DNA from 2 places in the Virgibacillus sp. Bac332 genome. Region 1 is predicted to be linked to the other one. Evidence: riboswitches for the same ligand, from Rfam matches in the RefSeq annotation. Region 1 holds a riboswitch; the other holds the start of a gene.

Region 1 (3,431 bases):
AAGCAAGTGCAAGCACATCTTTATTACCAAGAATCTTTAATAGCTTATCCGATTCATCCATCCATTTCCCCTCCTCAATTTGTAATTACATCACCATTATATTAACTAATTATTCAGAATTATTACCTTATACGAATCTCTTTTTTATAAAGTTGCCTACTTAATGATGCATACGCAACCCTTCCTTTCATATATTCATGAAAATTAAAACCGGCCATAAAGATAGGAACCTGAAGTAGGAGATCCTATCAATATAACTGGTTTTAATCTACTGTTTTGCTTTCATTCTTCAGCAAAGTCAATGGAATTGACAGTTTATAAATCTTTGATTATCTTTACAATAAATAAAATCCTATAAACAATTAAAAGTTACTTTATTACTTTGCCTCAAGCTTCCTCGCCCATTTAACCAACAAATAAGCAAACGGCGTATCTATTATTGCAATGATTAGTTTAAATATATATTGGGTGACTATCATACCCAATAGAACTCGTAGCGGCACGATTCCCCAGAATGCGATGGTTATAAACAGACTTGTGTCAATAAGTTGACTTGTCATCGTTGAGACATTATTTCGTATCCATAGCTTCTTCTCACCATGGCTTGCACGAAGACGATGAAAAATACTTACATCAAGGTGTTGACTTGCTATATAAGAGAGCAAGCTAGCTGCAATAACACGAAAGCTACCACCTAGTATTTGTTCGAATTCTGATTGTAGACCAAATGCTGGTGCAGCCGGTAAATGAACAACAATAAATATGAAAAACACCGCAAACAACTGGGTTATAAATCCTGCCTGAACCGTTTTTCTAGCTGTATTCTTTCCATATACTTCTCCAATCACATCTGTAAGCAAATAGGTCACGACATATACAATCGCAGCCCCAGGCAAAATAAATTCTCCTATTTGAAACAGTTTAACAGCTAATATATTTGATAGTAATAAAAGCCCAACAAATAACGCATTAAGATAGATAAACATAAAACTCCTCTTCCTTGTCCATTAATATGCCAGCACGTCCTAATCTTCACTACGTTGTAAATCTGTAGTCTGTGCTGCAAACGAGATTATAAAGGAAGAGACCTAAACCTAACCCTCTACTTTTTAACGATTATCTATATTTTCTGGGTATAGATCATGATTCATTAGTCTTTGATCTGCCATCTTCTCAAATTTAGTACCCGCTTTACCATAATTACAGTAGGGATCTATGGAGATCCCTCCACGCGGTGTAAACTTTCCCCAGACCTCAATATAACGGGGTGCCATTAAATCAATCAAGTCATTCATAATAATATTTATACTATCTTCATGGAAGTCACCATGATTACGAAAACTGAACAAATAAAGCTTTAGTGACTTACTCTCAACCATTTTTTTATCTGGTATATAGCTAATATACACCGTCCCAAAGTCAGGCTGATTTGTTTTAGGACAAAGCGTGGTAAACTCAGGGCAATTAAATTTAACAAAATAATCACGACCCGGGTGCTTGTTATCAAAAACCTCCAGTACGTCCGGTGTGTAGTCAAAAGCATACATCGTTCCTTGACTTCCTAGCTGTGTTACACCAGTTAACTCATCATTACTTCTACTAGCCATCGCGAAGCCTCCTTTTAAATATTCTTTCGTTAAAACAAGTGCGTACCTACTTAATACTCCATTTAGAAACAAAGCATTTAATATAATTCACCAAAACGAACAAGTGCAAGCGCCGATTTGAAACCTAGCGACCGGAGCGAGTCAACGGATATAAAGGAATCACGGTGTGCTTTGCGAGCCGATGGTGACTTGTCGTAGGGCAATTCGTGAAGTAGCCTCGTTACTGGGTGCTGGAGCTCAACACGCCCATATTTATCCATCGGCTAATTTTGTAATTCTCTAGACAAACAAAAAGCCATGGCCTAAGGCACATGACTTTTTATCACATCATTTGTCCTTAGTTTTTTATAGAGGGTTAAAGCTAAGAACCTCTCCCGCACGGAATGTTTTCTACTATCCATTCCACTCGAGTAATTATAAATAGGATACATTCGGATGTCAACGCTATTTAATGTTGGATTTTCGGATAGTACAATCTTTTTGCTATTAATGTTTGAAGAACTAAAAACAGTCCACTAACCGTCCAATATAATGGTAATGCAGCAGGTGCATTAAAGGAAATAAACCCTATCATAACAGGCGATAAGAGCGACATAACCGCCATCTGCTTCCTCTGTTTTTCGTCCATCCCCATTAACGATACTCTCGATTGAATAAAGTAAATAGCCGCTGCGACAAATGGTAGAATCAAATCAACCTGTCCTAAATCGAACCAGAGAAATGAATGTGCGGCAATTTCTGGCGAATTCCTAATCGCATAGTAAACCGCTATGATAATCGGAAATTGAATAAGCATCGGCAAACACCCCAATGAGCTTAAAGGGTTAAATTGATGCTTCTGGTAGAGTTGCATCATTTCCTTTTGCATCTCTGCTTTCGACTCTGCATCTTTTTTGTCCTTATACTTATCCGTAATAGCATCCATGTCAGGCTTCATTTCGCTCATCTTTTCTTTCGTCTTTGCAGCACTTTTCGTTTGTTTTAAAGATAATGGCATTAAAAGCAAACGAATAAGCAACGTTAGAACGATGATTGATAATCCATAGTCGCCACCAAACAGTATGGCAATATATTTGATAAGCTGCGAAAAGGGATTTTCAAAACTAAAAAAACCTGCAGCGCTAGTATCACCTTGGCAACCCGTTAAAAAGATTACAAGAATAATACTAATTACACTATATTTCTTAAGGAATGTGAATATAAATTGACGATCCATTGTTGTCCTCCTCGTTTTGATAATTCATTTGCTTGGAACGAGAAGGATTCGTTGTCTGTATCATCATCAGGCGATGCTATTCGATTTGTCTTTTTAATTAACCATTCAATAACCTCTCTACATTCGCCAAATAATTCTTGCATTGGCAATAACCGTACACGTAGATTATGATATTCCCTTGTCAAAATATTATTATTTTCTATAATATTTCGCGCATCTATTGTTAAGAATTGATAGGTAGATACAATCGTAAGTAATATACTAATATATAGATAGAATGGCGACACATCATTAACTACTTCATTTAATAATTCTATCATCACTTATATTCACCTCCTTTATCAGTCTAATATCTATTATATCATAGGATTACAAAAGCTTAAATGAAGCTTACCGAAATGGTGAGCATGAGTAAATATAAAATGAAACTTCAATAAGTGGTGGTATTACTGCCAGTTGTTTGTGGGATAACAAAAGCATAAGCACCCGACTAGATACGTAGCGACTGGAGCGAGTCAACTAAGATAAAGAAATTACGATGTGCCGATGATGACTTATCGTAATACGATTCGTGAGTCGCCTCGTTTCTGGATGCTGGAGCTGGACGC
Region 2 (3,431 bases), 1.3 Mb from region 1:
ACGATTGCCATCTACTTCCCTGTGTCTCAATAGCAACTTTTATTTGTTCGTGATGGAGTAAATCAATCAAGCGACTCAATTGGCTAAGTAACGCTGGGTTGCCACCTGAAATCGTTACATGGCCGAATTGATCTCCACCCTTTTGATATAAGGTTTGCATTATTTCCTCTGCTTCCATCATTTGAATGAGATGTTTCTCTGATCCGTCCCATGTAAATGTTGAATCACACCATGAACAGGAATAATCGCAACCAGCAGTTCGTATAAACATGGTCTTTCTTCCAATAACCATTCCTTCCCCTTGAATGGTCGGTCCAAATATTTCAATTACTGGTATTTTCATCTATATTCTCCTTTGGACGATAAACACAATAACTAGAAGGCGTTTCCCGTAAATACACTTGGATACAACGCGGAGAATGCGAAAAACCATCTAAATATTCCTGTACTAATTCATAAATCGTCCGAGCAACAATTTCTGTTGTTGGAAAGGTATTAGGACACACATTTGAAAAAGCAATATCTTTATTCATAACACCATGATCAAAGCGTTTATGAATCAAATCCTTTATTTCTTTAAAATCAACTAAAAATCCTGTGTGGTTAAGTGTTTCACCAACAATCGTAATATTTGTAAAATATGTATGTCCGTGCATGGACTGACATCTCCCAGTGTCTTGATGTGGAATATAATGTGCTGCTGCAAAATGAAAGTCTTTGTTAATTTCATAGGAATAGTTATGATGTGGAACAGGATAGATTTGTTGTATCATTTTGCTTGCTCCCTCTTCCGATTAGTTTCATATTTTTCTAACCCATTTTTTCTTAATTTACATGCCGGACATTCCCCACATCCACTGCCTTTGATTCCGTTATAGCAGGTCAACGTATTATTTTTCACAAATGAAAAAGCCGCTAGCTGGTCACTTAACTCCCACACCCCTGCTTTATCCAACCACATAAGCGGTGTATGCAAAACAAATTGTTCATCCATTGCTAAATTTATTGTTACATTCAGTGATTTAATAAAAATATCCCGACAATCTGGGTAACCACTAAAATCCGTTTCACAGACACCAGTTACTAAATGTTTGGCATCTATTTGCTTAGCTAAAATTGCTGCGAACGATAAAAACATAAGGTTTCTTCCAGGGACAAAGGTAGATGGTAGCTCTCCCTCATTTTCTGTTATCTCGATATCTTTTCGAGTTAACGCATTTGGTGCTAACTGATTTAACAAACTCATATCCAACAGATGATGTGTAACTTCCAAGTGTTCACAAATATTTCTCGCAACTTGTAATTCTTCGATATGGCGCTGACCATATTGAAATGTTACTGCTTCTACATGTTCAAACTTTCTCAGCGCCCAAAACAAACAAGTAGTACTGTCCTGGCCTCCACTGAATACAACTATCGCTTTTTGGTCGTTCATCGACGCTTCTCCTCCTCGACAAAGAAGAGTGTTCGTTAACTAGCATTTCCCATCAAAAAAACAACACTAAGAAGGGTGTTGTTTTGGTCTCCTTAGTTTTTTATAGAGGGATGGAATTGCGAACCTCTCCTGTATTTTTACAGATTTCTTAATTAAGTTGCAGCTCTAGTTTATCATTCATAAACTAATTATGAAAGATACTTCTTTCTTTCACTATAAATGTAGCTTGAATAGGTTCATTACTATTTGTATAAGTCACAGAAGTTCGGCTATAAAGCAATGCCCACTTCTGAAGAATTTAGAGCTTTTAATTTTCCGTAAGCAATGATCGGTTATTTTCAACGAAGGGATATATGTATAGCAATACTTTTGCATTTTAGAAGATCTTTAATATATTTTATTTCATTAAGCTAGGTAATATCGTTACTATTTGCGGAAATACGATTAACAATACGATGCAAATGATCATCCCAATGATCATAGGCACAGCTCCTCGGAAAATTGTCTGTACTGGAATATTAGTCGCGACTCCTTTAATAACAAAGATACTAATTCCTAACGGGGGTGTTAATGATCCTATATTGATTGCCATCACCATAATAATTCCAAACCAGACACCATCAAATCCAAGTTCCATAATAATCGGATAAATAATTGGAAGCGTTAAAACGATTAAGGATAAGCCTTCGATAAAACATCCTAATATAAATAATACAATTAATATTAAGATCAGAATTACATATGCGTTAAGTTCTAACCCACTCACAAAGGAAGTAAGCTTCACAGGTAGTCTGCTAATTGTGAGAAACTGACTAAATAATGTAGCTCCGATAAGTATTAAAAAGATATAGGCAGTTAACCGTAACGATTCATTAAATGATTGCTTTAGTTTATTCCAGTCAAGTCTTCTAGATAAAAAAGCGAAAATAATTGCACCCATTGCTCCTACACCCGCAGCTTCGGTTGGTGTAAAAACACCTAAGTAGATTCCACCAATACTAATTAAGAATAAGCCTAAAAATGGCCAAACATTTTTTAATGTAAGTAATTTCTCACGAATTGTTGCTTGTTCAGATCTCGCAGGTGCTAATGTTGAATTACGCTGAACAAGAATTGCAATAATAATCATAAAGATAATGACCTGAATGACACCAGGAATAATACCTGCTATTAATAATGCCCCAATTGCTTCCCTTGTTTGAATTCCATATAAAATTAAGATCACACTTGGCGGAATTAATATTCCAAGTGTACCACCTGCTGCTACACAAGCTGTCGATAGACTCGGTTGATATTTAAATTTTTCCATTTCAGGAAGTGAAATTTTAGAAACGGTTGCAGTTGTCGCATTAAGTGAACCAGAAATGGAAGAAAAAATGGCTGCAGTACCAATGGTGGCCATTGCTAATCCTCCCCGAAGATGACCAACCCAACTGTCTACAGCTTTGTATAAATCCTTTCCCAATCCCGTGTATGAAAGAATCATGCCCATCAAAATAAATAATGGGATAACACTTAACGAATAGGAACTCGCCGTGTCAAATGGAGTCCTACCGAGCTGAGCAAATGCCACATCCCAACCTCTTATTAATGTTGTACCTGTCAAGCCTACAAATAAAAGAGAAATACCTACGGGAACCTTTAGTAATAACAAGACAATCAATGCAATAATACTAATAAAACCGATTATTTCAGGACTCATTTGAATGAACCACCTTTTGCAAATAATGAATAGCATGCAGAAATGCGGTTAGCGCGAATAATATTGTCCCTATAACTGCTAACATGGCGATCGGAAAAAGTGGAATACGTAAATCACCTGTTACCGTATGAGCGTAAAAGAGACGAATTGCATATTCACAGGTACTCCATGCTACAAGTAGCATTAAACCCGTGATTAACAAATTAATGGCAGATTCAAATATCCACTGTATACGAGTTGAGAATCGCTCAATTACAAAGTCAATTGTAATATGTCCCTCTCTGACATGTGTGT

The links. Region 1 has a riboswitch for preQ1 ahead of queF (preQ(1) synthase). Riboswitches for the same ligand answer to the same signal wherever they lie in the genome.
Region 2: linked by a shared signal. The riboswitch ahead of queC (7-cyano-7-deazaguanine synthase QueC) and the one ahead of queF (preQ(1) synthase) in region 1 are both predicted to bind preQ1.

Annotation. Positions count from the first base shown of each region.
Region 1 is NZ_CP033046.1:1,419,474-1,422,904, reverse strand. It holds gene D9782_RS06805 (APC family permease) at 1-61, opposite strand, end outside; gene D9782_RS06800 (queuosine precursor transporter) at 378-986, opposite strand; gene queF (preQ(1) synthase) at 1,110-1,607, opposite strand; PreQ1 riboswitch class I at 1,939-1,985, opposite strand; gene yidC (membrane protein insertase YidC) at 2,056-2,823, opposite strand; gene D9782_RS22755 (hypothetical protein) at 2,778-3,143, opposite strand.
Region 2 is NZ_CP033046.1:2,711,280-2,714,710, reverse strand. It holds gene queE (7-carboxy-7-deazaguanine synthase QueE) at 1-343, opposite strand, end outside; gene queD (6-carboxytetrahydropterin synthase QueD) at 324-773, opposite strand; gene queC (7-cyano-7-deazaguanine synthase QueC) at 770-1,435, opposite strand; PreQ1 riboswitch class I at 1,522-1,568, opposite strand; gene D9782_RS12865 (TRAP transporter large permease) at 1,833-3,137, opposite strand; gene D9782_RS12860 (TRAP transporter small permease) at 3,127-3,431, opposite strand, start outside.